2 linked regions of the Geobacter metallireducens GS-15 genome follow. The protein of the gene in region 2 binds, or shares a complex with, the protein of the main gene of each other region. Links are inferred from orthologs where the notes say so. Each region holds a gene or a part of one and is shown on either strand. Other genes may lie near its edges. The genes, in order: tsaE and tsaD.

What was found.
Region 1: the proteins of tsaD (region 2) and tsaE are in contact, whole or in part, in a crystal structure (PDB 6N9A), measured with the Thermotoga maritima proteins. The link is inferred for Geobacter metallireducens GS-15 from one-to-one orthologs. Residues at the interface, in WP_004082750.1 of Thermotoga maritima: Cys10, Asp11, Arg49, His50, Leu82, Gly84, Gly135, Gly136, Glu154, Thr155, Leu156, Asp157, Asp158, Ser159, Glu162, Asp165, Lys166, Arg169, Leu170, Tyr175, Lys213, Thr214, Leu217, Tyr218, Gln221, Arg222, Asn324; in WP_004082108.1 of Thermotoga maritima: Leu37, Gly38, Lys46, Lys57, Val59, Lys60, Ser61, Thr63, Phe64, Thr65, Leu66, Met67, Val69, Pro71, Tyr82, Arg83, Leu84, Asp86, Asp88, Phe89, Asp93, Ile128, Asp130, Glu131, Arg134.

Annotation. Positions count from the first base shown.
Region 1 is NC_007517.1:2,091,891-2,098,480, reverse strand. Bases 1-2,752 are described here. They hold tsaE (tRNA (adenosine(37)-N6)-threonylcarbamoyltransferase complex ATPase subunit type 1 TsaE), read left to right. Parts: upstream 1-1,011; coding sequence 1,012-1,494; downstream 1,495-2,752. Other genes in these bases: GMET_RS09500 (aspartate kinase), read left to right, coding at 1,552-2,752; GMET_RS09510 (CBS domain-containing protein), read left to right, coding at 556-1,005; GMET_RS09515 (bifunctional ADP-dependent NAD(P)H-hydrate dehydratase/NAD(P)H-hydrate epimerase), read left to right, coding at 1-535. Also shown: more of GMET_RS09500, read left to right, coding at 2,753-2,769; cimA (citramalate synthase), read left to right, coding at 2,875-4,461; GMET_RS09490 (ComEA family DNA-binding protein), read left to right, coding at 4,458-5,036; GMET_RS09485 (DHH family phosphoesterase), read left to right, coding at 5,409-6,491; rph (ribonuclease PH), read left to right, coding at 6,576-6,590. UniProt on the Escherichia coli protein: Required for the formation of a threonylcarbamoyl group on adenosine at position 37 (t(6)A37) in tRNAs that read codons beginning with adenine.
Region 2 is NC_007517.1:1,463,315-1,470,152, reverse strand. Bases 2,318-5,317 are described here. They hold tsaD (tRNA (adenosine(37)-N6)-threonylcarbamoyltransferase complex transferase subunit TsaD), read right to left. Parts: upstream 4,331-5,317; coding sequence 3,305-4,330; downstream 2,318-3,304. Other genes in these bases: GMET_RS06555 (PhoH family protein), read right to left, coding at 4,330-5,317; rsmA (16S rRNA (adenine(1518)-N(6)/adenine(1519)-N(6))-dimethyltransferase RsmA), read right to left, coding at 2,481-3,308; GMET_RS06570 (MucR family transcriptional regulator), read left to right, coding at 2,318-2,427. Outside these bases: GMET_RS06585 (thiamine pyrophosphate-dependent enzyme), read right to left, coding at 1-298; GMET_RS06580 (3-methyl-2-oxobutanoate dehydrogenase subunit VorB), read right to left, coding at 376-1,434; GMET_RS06575 (4Fe-4S dicluster domain-containing protein), read right to left, coding at 1,533-1,736; more of GMET_RS06570, read left to right, coding at 1,927-2,317; more of GMET_RS06555, read right to left, coding at 5,318-5,649; GMET_RS06550 (hypothetical protein), read right to left, coding at 5,717-5,986; GMET_RS06545 (aminotransferase class V-fold PLP-dependent enzyme), read right to left, coding at 6,063-6,838.

The sequences.
Region 1 (6,590 bases), 630 kb from region 2 along the record:
GCATTTAGACACTGCACGCCTTATCCGCCATCTCGTCACCAAGATCGAGACCCCTCTTGTGATAGATGCCGATGGTCTGAACGCCCTGTCCGAAGACCCCGCCATCTTGCAGCGAAAACGGAGCAACTGCATCGTCCTTACCCCGCATCCGGGCGAAATGGCCCGTCTTACCGGCACCTCCACCGCGATTATCGAGGCAGACCGGATTGCTGCGGCGCGTGAGTTTGCAGAACAGAATGGCGTGTATATGATACTGAAAGGTGCCCGTACGGTCATTGCTGCGCCGGACGGACGGGTCGCCATCAACGGGAGCGGTAACCCTGGTATGGCGTCGGGGGGGATGGGTGACGTCCTTACCGGCATCCTGGCATCTCTCTTGGGGCAGGGATACGAACCCTTTGACGCCTGCCGGCTCGGCGTGTTCATTCATGGTCACGCCGCAGATTTGGTGGCAGCCGACAAGGGAGAAATCGGCATGTCGGCCGTCGACGTTCAGGAAAGACTCCCCTGGGCATTCAAAACGCTAACCCTATAATTGAAAGAAAGGATGCTAATATGTTGAAAGTACGAGATATAATGACGACTGATGTCGTGTCGGTCAAAAGGGAAACCACAATCAGGGAGTTGGCGGAGATATTCACGAAACATCGGGTCGGCAGCGTACCGGTAGTGGATGAGAGCGGCAACCTCATCGGCATCGTCACTGAATCGGACCTTATCGAACAGGATAAAAGCCTTCACATACCTACGGTCATCTCTCTTTTCGACTGGGTTATTTACCTTGAGAGCGAGAAAAAATTCGAAAAGGAACTCCAGAAGATGACCGGCCAGACTGTCGGGGATCTCTATACCGACACTGCGGAGATGGTAACGCCGGATACCCCCGTGAGCGAGGTGGCCGATATCATGAGCAGCAAGAAGCTCCATGCTTTGCCGGTCGTGGAGGGAAAACGGCTCGTCGGCATGGTTTCCCGCATTGACCTCATCAGAACAATGGTGAAGTAGCGCGTTGTGGTTTCAGTTACTTCGCACAGTGTTGAAGAGACTATCCGGCTGGGTGAGCGGCTTGGGCGACTGCTGGAGCCGGGGAGTTTTATCGCCCTCACCGGAGAGTTGGGCGCAGGCAAGACCCAGTTTGTACGGGGGGTAGCCTCCGGTCTGGGTATTGATAGCTCTGTACCCATTACAAGTCCTACGTTTACCCTTCTGAATGAGTACCAGGGACGAATCAGACTTTACCATTTCGATCTCTACCGTCTTGGTGGCGTCGATGATGCAGCAGAACTCGGTTTTGACGAGTACTTCGATGGGAATGGAGTCTGCCTCGTCGAGTGGGCCGAACGGCTTGGTTCTGATATCCTAACGGAACGTCTTGATATTATATTTGATTATTTAAGCGATACCGAGCGGCGTATCGACTTTATTTCGCACGGCTCAAACCATGAGGCATTATTAAAAAAATGTTTTGACCGTCGTTTGGATTCCTGCTATTAAGGGACGACGCGAAGCGGCGTATTCATTAGGACTCGATACGTAAAGGAGGAACGGTAGATGGCTCTGGTGGTCCAAAAATACGGCGGCACCTCAATGGGATCGATTGAACGGATCCGCAATGTTGCCAAGAGGGTCGCCAAGACCTACGACGCGGGCAACGATATGGTGGTCGTCGTTTCGGCCATGTCCGGCGAAACCAACAAGCTCGTGGCCCTGGCCAATGAGGTGTGCGAGTTTCCCGATAACCGCGAGTATGACGTTCTGGTTGCCTCGGGCGAACAGGTATCCATCGCCCTTCTCGCCATGTGTCTCAAATCCATGGGATACAAAGCAAAATCCTACCATGGCTGGCAGGTGCCGATCATTACCGACAGCGTCTTCAGCAAGGCCCGCATTGAAGAGATTCCCGACGCAAAGGTGAGGGCTGACCTCAAGGACGGGACTATCGTTGTCGTGGCCGGTTTCCAGGGGATAGACAAGGACGGCAACGTTACCACGTTGGGGCGCGGCGGTTCCGATACCTCGGCCGTGGCCATGGCTGCCGCCATGAAGGCCGATGTCTGCGAGATCTACACCGACGTTGACGGTGTCTACACCACCGACCCCAACATCTGTGAGGACGCCCGTAAGATCGATAAGATTTCCTACGACGAGATGCTGGAACTGGCGAGCCTTGGAGCGAAAGTGCTCCAGATTCGTTCAGTCGAATTTGCCAAGAAATACAATGTGGACATACATGTCCGCTCAAGTTTCAATGACAATCAAGGGACTATGGTCACCAAGGAGGATAAGGACATGGAAGCTGTACTCGTTTCGGGTATCGCCTACGACAAGAATGAAGCTAAGATTGCCGTACTGGGCGTGCCGGACAAACCGGGGATTGCCGCCAAGATTTTGTCGTCCCTTTCCGATGCCAATATCTCGGTCGATATGATCGTCCAGAACGTGAGTGGTGGCGATCTTACCGATTTCACTTTTACTGTCACCAAGGCCGACTTCAAAAAGGCACTTGCCATCACCAAGGAAATTGCCACTGAGATCAAGGCAACGGGCGTGTCGGCCGATGAAAGCATTTCCAAGGTCTCCATCGTCGGCGTCGGCATGCGGAGCCATGCCGGTGTCGCCACCAAGATGTTCCAAACCCTTGCAAATGAAGGAATCAATATTCAGATGATTTCCACCTCCGAGATCAAGGTGTCTGTCGTTATTGACGCCAAGTACACGGAACTCGCCGTGAGGGTGCTCCACGAGGCATTCGGCCTTTCCGGCAAATAGCTTCAGATTAACTTCAGCGTATTCGTGTATAGCGTCTAGTGTCCGGCAACGCCGGCATGCTAAACGCTATACGCGTATCTAACACTTCATTTCAAAGGTGAATCAATGAGTCTCGTTAAACTGTACGATACCACCCTTCGTGACGGCACCCAGGCAGAGGACATATCGTTCCTCGTTGAAGACAAGATCCGTATCGCCAATAGGCTTGACGAGATCGGAATCCATTACATTGAAGGGGGGTGGCCCGGCAGCAACCCCAAGGATGTCGCCTTCTTCAAAGACATCAAGAAGGAGAAGCTCTCCCAGGCGAAGATCGCCGCTTTTGGTTCGACCCGCCGCGCCAAGATAACCCCTGACAAAGACCACAACCTGAAGACCCTCGTGCAGGCCGAGCCCGATGTCTGCACCATTTTCGGCAAAACCTGGGATTTTCATGTTCGGGAAGCATTGCGCATTTCCAACGAGGAGAATCTCGAGCTGATCTTCGATTCTCTTGAATATCTGAAGACCCGGGTTCCCGAGGTTTTCTACGACGCAGAGCACTTCTTTGACGGCTACAAGGCCAATCCCGACTATGCCATCAAAACCCTCAAGGCTGCTCAGGATGCCAAGGCCGACTGCATTGTGCTTTGTGACACCAACGGCGGTACTATGCCGTTCGAGCTTGCCGAGATTATCCGCGAGGTTCGCAAGCACATCTCAGCTCCCTTGGGCATTCACACACACAATGACTCCGAGTGTGCGGTCGCTAACTCTCTTCATGCGGTCAATGAGGGGATTGTGCAGGTTCAGGGCACCATCAACGGTTTTGGTGAGCGGTGCGGTAATGCCAATCTCTGCTCCATCATGCCTGCCCTCAGGCTCAAGATGAAGGCGGAGTGCGTGAGTGATGAGCAATTGAAGAAACTTCGGGATCTCTCCCGTTTTGTGTACGAACTGGCGAACCTTTCCCCTGACAAGCATCAGCCTTATGTGGGTAATTCAGCCTTTGCCCACAAGGGCGGGGTCCACGTGAGCGCCATTCAGCGCCATCCCGAGACCTATGAGCACATGAGGCCTGAACTGGTCGGCAACATGACCCGGGTGCTCATTTCCGACCTCTCCGGCCGCTCCAATATCCTTGCCAAGGCCGAGGAATTCAATATCAACATGGACAGCAAGGATCCGGTTACCCTTGAAATCCTCGATAATATCAAAGAGATGGAGAATCGGGGGTACCAGTTTGAGGGGGCCGAGGCTTCATTTGAATTGCTGATGAAGCGTGCTCTCGGTACTCATCGGAAGTTTTTCTCGGTTATCGGTTTCCGGGTTATTGATGAGAAACGCCACGAAGACCAGAAGCCTTTTTCCGAGGCGACTATCATGGTCAAGGTTGGCGGCAAGGTGGAGCACACTGCGGCTGAAGGCAACGGTCCAGTCAACGCTCTCGACAATGCCCTTCGCAAGGCCCTGGAGAAGTTCTATCCGAAACTGAAGGAAGTGAAGCTTCTTGACTACAAGGTTCGCGTCCTGCCGGCAGGGCAGGGTACAGCCTCATCCATTCGCGTTCTCATCGAGTCGGGCGACAAGGAAGCGCGGTGGGGGACGGTTGGTGTCTCGGAAAACATCATCGATGCCTCCTATCAGGCTCTGATCGACAGTATTGAGTACAAACTCCACAGGACAGAGGATGCGGAGGGCGTCAATAAATGAGGGAACGGGCGCATCTCATTGCGCTCTGGACCCTAGCAGTTCTGGCAAGTACTGTTTTAGTCACGAAAGGCCGTGGATTGCCACTCACTGAGGGTGGATCCACGGCCTTTCTTCTTGACCGCTCCAATGGCGTTAGGGTTAAGGTTACCGGTATTCAGGGAAAGTCTGGCGTTTATTGTCTTCCCGAAGACGCAGTCTTAAAGAGCGTCATAATTATGGCGTATCGAGGACTCACGGCAAATGCTTCAAAATCGTCCGACTTTGCCACTCGTCTCAAAGATGGAGACTGGGTAATGTTTGAGAGGGATGCCTCAGAACCAGTCAAAATTTCGTTGAAAACGATGCCTGCAACTGAAAGGATACTTCTAGGTATTCCACTTGACCCAGCCACAATGACCGAATCAGAATGGGAGCTACTTCCCGGGATCGGACCAACTCTCGCACGAAGGATTGTATTTGACCGTCAATACAATGGCGGTTTCAGGTCTATTAGAGACCTCGAGAGAGTTTCAGGCATAGGGAAAGTGACGGTGGACAAGCTGGAGCGATATTTCCCAAACACTGTAACGCATTGAATTATCAATAATAATTATTGATCGGGACAAGATTGAGAGTGTCATTCATTAGAGCTTGACCCGTTTGGCACATATGGTGAAATCTTCACTGCACTCACATCAAACTCTGCAGTGGAGGGGCTCCAAATGAAATGTCCAAAGTGCAAAGGGAGAATGTTTGCTGAAAAGTTTTATGATTTTGTAAGATCGTTCGACGCTTGGAAATGCACCTGCTGCGGCGAAGTGATAGACCCGACAATTCTGGCCAATCGGGCGAGAAATCATAACCTCTTCTTGGGCTAATAGGTTATCCCAAGAGGATCCAAAGAGAGGAAAGCATGGTCTTTCCTCTCTTTTTTTGTCTAAAATGATGACACGTTTAGGAGTCCTTTTATGGGGTTGGGGTCAGAGAATCTGGATACGAAGCGCTTCACGGATGAAATGCTCGACTGGGTCAGGGGCAGAGGCAAAATACTGATAGTGATCCATGATAACCCTGACCCGGACTGTCTCGCTTCGGCCATAGCGCTTCGCCATCTCTTCGTTATGAAGGTCAATCGCGAGGCTACAATCGCTTTTTCGGGCATGATTAGTAGGAGCGAGAATCTTGCCATGGCGAAGGAACTCGAAATTCCTCTAACTCCAATAGGGCTTATCAACTTCCGGGAGTTCTCCGTGGTCTGCATGCTGGACACGCAGCCAGGGACCGGGAACAACTCACTGCCAGCCGACAGCAGTGTTGATATTCTCGTCGATCATCATCCGATGCGGGAAACAAGCGAGAAGTGCCGATGGGTCGATATTCGTGAGGATTACGGAGTCACGGCAACCATACTTTACGAATACCTCGTGACTCAAGGCGTCTATCTGGGGACCAAGCTGGCAACAGCACTTTTTTACGCCATAAAATCAGAAACTCAGGATCTCGGCAGGGAGGCGAACAAGCCTGACCGAGACGCTTATCTCAAGCTGTTTACACTTTCCAACAAGAAACTTCTCTACGAAATCACTCATCCGAAACTTCCTGTCGAATATTATCTTATGGTGAATAGGGCTCTCGAAAATACCAAGATCTACGGGAAGCTCCTGATAACTAATCTCGCACAGATGAATTTTCCCGAAATGGTTGCCGAAATGGCAGATTTTTTCTTAAGGTTGGAAGGAATAGAATTAGTGCTTGCAATGGGGCAGTACGGCGATGGGATGCTGTTGTCGTTACGCACGATCCGGCACGATCTGAATGCCGGTATTCTTATTGGGGTTTTGGTTGAGGGAAGAGGGCACGCTGGCGGTCATGGCATGATGGCAGGGGGAAAGATTGAAAATGTGCCCGCTTCACCGGAGGCAATTCACGAAGCCGAGGATTTCCTTGCCAATAGACTCCTGGCTGAGCTTCATATTGTCGACACCAAGCCGCAAAGATTGCAGGAACTCAGAGAAAAGCGAAATTTTAACGATCCACTACGTGAGGTGTAAGGTCTCGTCATGTCATGCAGATTGACATCCTCCAGCCTATCGTTTAGTGTACGCAGCTTAAAATTTAGCACAGAGAGGTGAAATATGCGTTCGGACGGC
Region 2 (6,838 bases):
TGGCGGCCAGGTCGCCGTCACCCTGGTAGGTGAAGACAAAGGCGTCGGGCCGGGCACGCTTGACGCCGGTGGCCACCGCCGGAGCCCGGCCATGGGGAGCTTCGACCACGTCAATATCAAAATAGCCGTAGAGAAAGACCGAACACCCAACCGACGCGACGCCGATGGTCCTCTTCTGGACGCCGAACTCGTCCATGGCCTCGGCCACGAGACGGTGAAAGGTGCCGTGATGGCAGCCGGGGCAAAAGTGGGTCTGGACATCCTTGAGACTGACCGGTTTTTTGAAGACCTGTTGCATTAAAAACCTCGGGATCGGGGATCAGGAACCGGGGACCGGTAAAAAACCATCAATCAAATCATCCCCGGTGATCCCCCCTAGACGTAATAGTTAGTGATCTGTTCCAGCAACTCCTCAGGAGTAGGGAGAGAACCAGCCCCCGGGGGCCTGCCGTAGAAGAAGACCTCTGCGTCGCGGGCTACGGAGAGACGGACGTCCTCCACCATCTGGCCGGCGTTGAGCTCGATGTCGAGCACTTTCTTGCACCGCTCCGTTGCGGCGAGGAAGGCTTTCTCCGGAAAGGGGTAAAGGGTTATCGGACGCAGCAACCCCACCTTGAGGCCCTTGTCGCGGGCGGCCATGACGGCACTCTTGGCGATACGGGCGGCCGAACCGAAGGCCGTGACAACGAGCTCGGCATCATCGAGCATGAATTCTTCCCACCGGGCTTCTTTTGCTTTCAGCTCCCCGTACCGGGCGTGAAGCTTCCAGTTGTGGGCCTCCAACTCGCCGTCCCCCAAATAGAGCGACTTCACGACCCGCTGTTCGCCGTCCCCCTTGCCGCGGACGACCCAGTCCTTAGGGGGGAGGTTCCGCTCGGGGCGTTTATTGGGAATGACCGACTCCTTCATCTGGCCGACAACGGAATCGCCGAGGATCATCGACGGCATCCGGTAGAGGTCGGCGAGGTCAAAGGCGAGCATCGTCAGGTCATACATCTCCTGGACCGACGCCGGGGCAAGGACGATGATGTGATAGCCGCCATGCCCTCCCCCCTTGACCGCTTGAAAGTAGTCGGCCTGGGAGGCGTCGATGCCGCCGAGCCCCGGGCCCGACCGGCAGATGTTGACGATCACCCCGGGCAACTCCGCGCCGGCCATATAGGAAATCCCCTCCTGTTTCAGGGAAATGCCGGGACTGGATGACGAGGTCATGGCCCGCACGCCGGTGGCCGAGGCGCCGAGAAGCATGTTGATGGAAGCGACCTCGCTCTCGGCCTGGATGAATTCGCCGCCAAGCTTGGGGAGTTCCCGCGACATGTATTCGGGGATATCGCTCTGGGGAGTGATGGGATAGCCGAAGTAGTAGCGGCACCCGGCCTCAATGGCGGCCATGGCAAGGGCTTCGTTCCCTTTCATGAACAGACGCTTTGTCAAAGCAACCTCCGTGAATGAATCAGAAAAAACGGTCTGACAGAAACCTTTCAGGACAAATCAAACTTCGCTGCAGGCGTATGCGAACAATTAGCCCGGTATCACTTGAACACCACAATGGCAACATCGGGACAGATTTCCGCACAGAGAGAACAACCGGTGCACTGATCCTGATGGGTTGCAACCGCAGTCACATACCCCTGTTTATTGGCGGTGTCGCTCATTATTACAAGCTTTCTCGAACAGGCGAGCGTGCACAGGCCACACCCCTTGCAGCGCGATTCGTCTATCTCAATGTACGCCATGGCAGGCATTCCTTTCACACAAAATCTTCGGCATTCGGGCAACGAAACAAACCTAACAGAATCCCATAAGGAGCGTCAATTGTAATTTATTCTGTAAAAATGCGATTTGCCGCTTGATTTCGATCAATGTTCACGTTACAAGATTAAATAACGTCATAAACTCTTTCATTGACAAAGGGAGGGAAACCGAATGGCTTCGACATTGTTGGAATTAACGGCAGGCATTGTCTCTTCACACGCTGCTATGTCAGAACTTTCCACCGAAGAACTGGTACAGGAAATTCAGAAAGTGTACACGACTCTGCAGCAGCTTGAAGGAGGCGCGCCCGAGGCCGCGCAGGCAGAAGAGACCAAGGCTCCCGTCATCAGTCTCAAGAAGGCTTTCCAGGCAGATCAGGTCGTCTGCATGATCTGCGGCAAAGGAGGGATGAAGACCCTCACCCGCCATCTGGCCCAGGTCCATGACATGAAGCCGAGGGAATACCGGAAGCAGTTCAACATTCCGTCTTCCCAGGCCCTGACTGCCAGGAAGTTCTCCGAAGCGCGCAAGAAAATGGCCCAAGAGCGGGGGCTTGCCGATAATCTGGCCAAGGCCCGCGCAGTAAGGGCTACCAAGATCCAGGAAAAGAAAGGGGCGCCCGCCGAGAAGCCGGCAAAGCCAAAGGGAGCGCCGCGGAAGAAAAAGGCTTAACCCGCCATTTTCCCCTCATCAACGGTGAAAGCCGTCCTCTCCGGGCGGCTTTTCTATTTTCCCCCCAATGCCATCATGGCCCGGGAAAGGGCCGCAAACTCGTCAAGGCTCAGGGTCTCACCACGCCTCCCCGGCTCTATCCCGCACACTGCAAGGGCTTCAGACAACTGCTCCCCGGAAAGCCCCAGGCCGGCATTTTTCAGACAGTTCCAGAGGGTTTTTCGCCGCATGGAGAAAGCCCCTTTCACGAGGCGGCGGAAATACTGCTCGTCTCCCACAGCCACCCGGGGCTTTTCGAGGGGGACGAAGCTCAGGACGGCCGAGTCCACCTTCGGCACGGGATGGAACGAACCTGGTCTGACGATCATTTCCCGCGTCACATCAAAATGAAGTTGGAAAAAGACCGACAGGATGCCGTAATCCTTAGTCCCCGGTGAGGCGGCGAGGCGGTCGCCCACTTCCTTCTGAAGCATGAGCACCAGACGGGAGAAGAGATCGCGGTTGTCGAGAAACGCAAAGAGAACCGGCGTGGATATGTTGTAGGGGAGATTGGCTGCCACCTTCCACCGTTCTCCCCCTTCATAAGCCAGGAGGTCGCGCAGGTCGATCTCCAGAATGTCGCCGTGGACGATCTCCACTCGCGGGTTATCCCGAAAGGCCTGGCGGAGTACCGGCACGAGCCGCGTGTCCAACTCCACCGCCACAAGGCGCGCGCATCGATGAGCCAGCATCTCGGTGAGGGCGCCCTTTCCCGGCCCCACTTCCAGAATGCGGTCGTCGGGCCGCATATCGACGATGTCCGCGATCCGTGCGAGAACATGACGGTCCACGAGAAAATTCTGCCCCAGCGCCTTGCGGGCGCGAATCCCCTCCCCTCTCACGACTCCAGCCTCGTCCGGATCGTATCCAAGGGCCAGTTTACCAAGGCGTCCAGGGAGAGGCCGTCGCTGATCCCCCGGGAGAGGTAGAAATCACCGGGAACCGCCAGCATGGCGGCGTTATCGCTACAGAGGGAAGGAGAAGGGATGGCGAGCTCGATTCCCCTGTCAGCAGCCTCCCGGGCCATGTCGCGGCGCAGGGCGCTATTGCAGGCAACGCCGCCGGCAACCACGACCCGACCGATCCCCTCGGTCTCTGCGGCAAGGAGCGTTTTCGTCACGAGCACGTCGCAGGCGGCCCGTTGAAACGAAGCGCAGAGGTCCCGGAGTTGCTGGCCATCCTCCTGGACCGGATTCTTGCGGACATGGTTCAGAACCGCAGTCTTGAGGCCGCTGAAGCTGAAGTTGAAGCTGCCGTCGTGGAGGAGCGGCCGGGGGAAGGAAATGCTGGCTGGGTCCCCCTCGGCGGCAAGGCGATCGATCTCAACCCCGCCCGGATAGGGGAGTCCCAAGAGCTTTGCGACTTTGTCGAAGGCCTCGCCGGCAGCGTCGTCGCGGGTCTGGCCGAGGGTGGTGTAGCGGCCGATGCCGTCGACCCGGTAGAGATGGGTATGCCCCCCCGAGACGGCGAGGGCCACGAAGGGAAACGCCACCTCTCGCTCCAGGAAAATGGCCGAGAGGTGCCCTTCGATATGGTTCACCCCAACGATGGGGAGCCGGCGGGCAAAGGCGATGGCCTTGGCAACGGCGGTACCCACCAGAAGTGCCCCGGCCAGTCCCGGCCCCTGGGTCACGGCGACCCCCTCGATGGCGTCGAGGGAGACCGAAGCAGTGCGGAGGGCTTCGTCGATGACGACCGGGATGCTCTCCAGATGTTTGCGGGAGGCTATCTCAGGGACAACCCCCCCGTAGACGGCATGGTCCTTCACCTGGGTCGCAACGATGCTCGACAGCACCGTGCGCCCGTCGCGGACCACCGCGGCGGCGGTTTCGTCGCAGGATGTTTCGATCGTGAGAATGAGCATTACAGCAGATTCGCCGCCAGTTCCGCCAGGTCGGAGCGCTCGCCCTTGGTCATGGTGACATGGCCGGCGATTGCCTGCTCCTTGAAGCGCTCCACCACGTAGGTAAGGCCGTTGGACGAGGCATCCACATAGGGGTTGTCAATCTGGTAGGGGTCGCCGGTGAGGACGATCTTGGTCCCCTCCCCAGCCCGGGTAATGATGGTCTTGATCTCGTGAGGCGTGAGGTTCTGGGCCTCGTCGACGATCATGAACTGGTTCGGTATGGAGCGACCCCGGATGTAGGTGAGGGGCTCAATTTCCATGATCCCCATGGCCATGAGCTCCTTATACCCCTTGCTGTGGCGCTTCTCGGCCTCATGCCCCGACAGGAGAAGTTCCACGTTGTCGAAGATGGGCTGCATCCAGGGGGCGAGCTTCTCCTCGATATCTCCGGGAAGGAACCCCAGGTCGCGCCCCATGGGAAAGACGGGCCGGGAGACGAGAAGGCGGTTGAAGACGTTCTCCTCGGCGGTCTTGTGGAGGCCCGCAGCAATGGCCAGCAGCGTCTTGCCTGTACCGGCCTTCCCCACGAGGGTCACGAGCTTGATGGAGTCGTCGAGTAGAAGATCGAAGGCAAAGGCCTGCTCGCGGTTGCGGGGGAAAATGCTCCAGACCCCCTCCTTGCCGGTCTTGATGAGGGGAGTGATTTTCCCATCCCCCACCCGGTACTTGCCGAGGGCCGTATGGGAAGGGTTCGCTTCATCCCGCAGGGTGACGCACTGGTTCGGGAAGAAGGTCTGTCCGGGCAACTCCACCCACCCCTGGCCATGGAACCGGTCAACGGTATCGGCCGCCACGTCGATCTCGGTGAAACCGGGGTAGAGCTCTTCGATGTCGACCTTATCCGATTCGTAATCCTCGGCCTTGAGGCCGATGGCGTCGGCCTTTATCCGCAAGTTCGTATCCTTGGTGACGAACACGACGGGCGCGCCACCGTTTTCTTCCAGAATCTTGACGGCCACCGCCAGTATCCGGTTGTCCCCCCGCTCCTCGCGCAACTCGGGAGGAAGCCGCTTCATGATCTTCTCCTCGTACATCTCCACCCGGAGCATCCCGCCGGTCTCGAGGGTAATGCCCGAGGAGAGGGACCCAATCTTGCGCATGTCGTCCAGATAACGGGAGACCTGGCGTGCGTTGCGTCCCGTCTCGTTCATGTCCTTTTTGAAGCGGTCCACCTCTTCGATGACCGTAATGGGGATAATGATGTTGTTTTCCTCAAACTTGAAAATGGCCTGGGGATCGTAGAGGAGGACGTTGGTATCGAGTACGAAGTTTTTCATCGAGGTTTCTCTTTTCGTGGATGGAGTTTAGAGATAATGCGCTACATGCCCGCCCGCGGGTTGGATGCTATTTTTCGATGACATGCACCTGAAGGCCCGAGGAGAGAGCGAGGATCTTGATAAAGACCGGCCTGTCACGGTACCTGGCGTCGAGGATCACCTCTCCCTCGCGGTTGATCGCCGCAAGGACGCTCTCGGGCGATTCCTTGATGGTGTAAAAGTTGTAGATACCCGTTGCGTAGAGTTCGTCCTTGGTCACCGGCTTCTCGGGGGGAAGCGAACATCCGGCGAGACATGCCACTACGAGGCAAAGTGCAACAAGGAATCGCTTATTCATACTTCCCCCTTTGACGAATCATTCATCATGAGTTGTGGGGCCATAACACGGACATAACCGTACGGAAAGGGGACTCTCACGGAGAGCTGATAATCTTCCCCATCGCCTGGAGAAAGGTACCGATCTCTTCATCTGTGGTGAAGTAGCCGGGGCTCACCCTGACCGCGCCGCCGGGATAGGTGCCGATGGTCCGGTGGGCAGCAGGGGCGCAGTGGAGCCCTACCCGCACGCAGATATCGAACTCCTGATCGAGCCGGAAACCGATGGTCTGAGGGTCGACTCCCTCCACCGTGAAACTCACGAGCCCCCCCCGCGGTTCGTCCGGCAATGGTCCGTGGCAGGTTACTCCCGGCAGCGCTCCGAGCCCATCCATGAGAAAGGCGACCAGTTCCTCTTCCCGCTTCCGGATCACTTCCAGTCCCACGGTTCGGATGAAATCGACACCTGCCCCGAGACCGGCGATGCCCGGCAGATTGTGGGTCCCGCTTTCGAACCGTTCGGGCATGGCGTCGGGCTGTTCCACGCCCGACGAGTATCCCCCTGTCCCCCCGACAAAAAGCGGTTCCAGATCCACACCTTCGGCCACACAGAGAATGCCGGTCCCCGGGGGCCCCATGAGCCCCTTGTGCCCCGGCGCTGCCAGGAGATCGATCCCCATGGCCGAAACGTCGAGGGGAATCATTCCCGCGCTCTGGGCGGCATCCACAAGGGTGAGAACTCCGGCGCGACGGGCCACGGCGGCAATTTCCGTGACCGGTTGGATGGCGCCGGTCACGTTGGAGCAGTGGGCAAGGGCAATGAGTCGCGTCGAAGGGCGGATGGCGGCAGCGATCTGGTCCGGGGAGACAAACC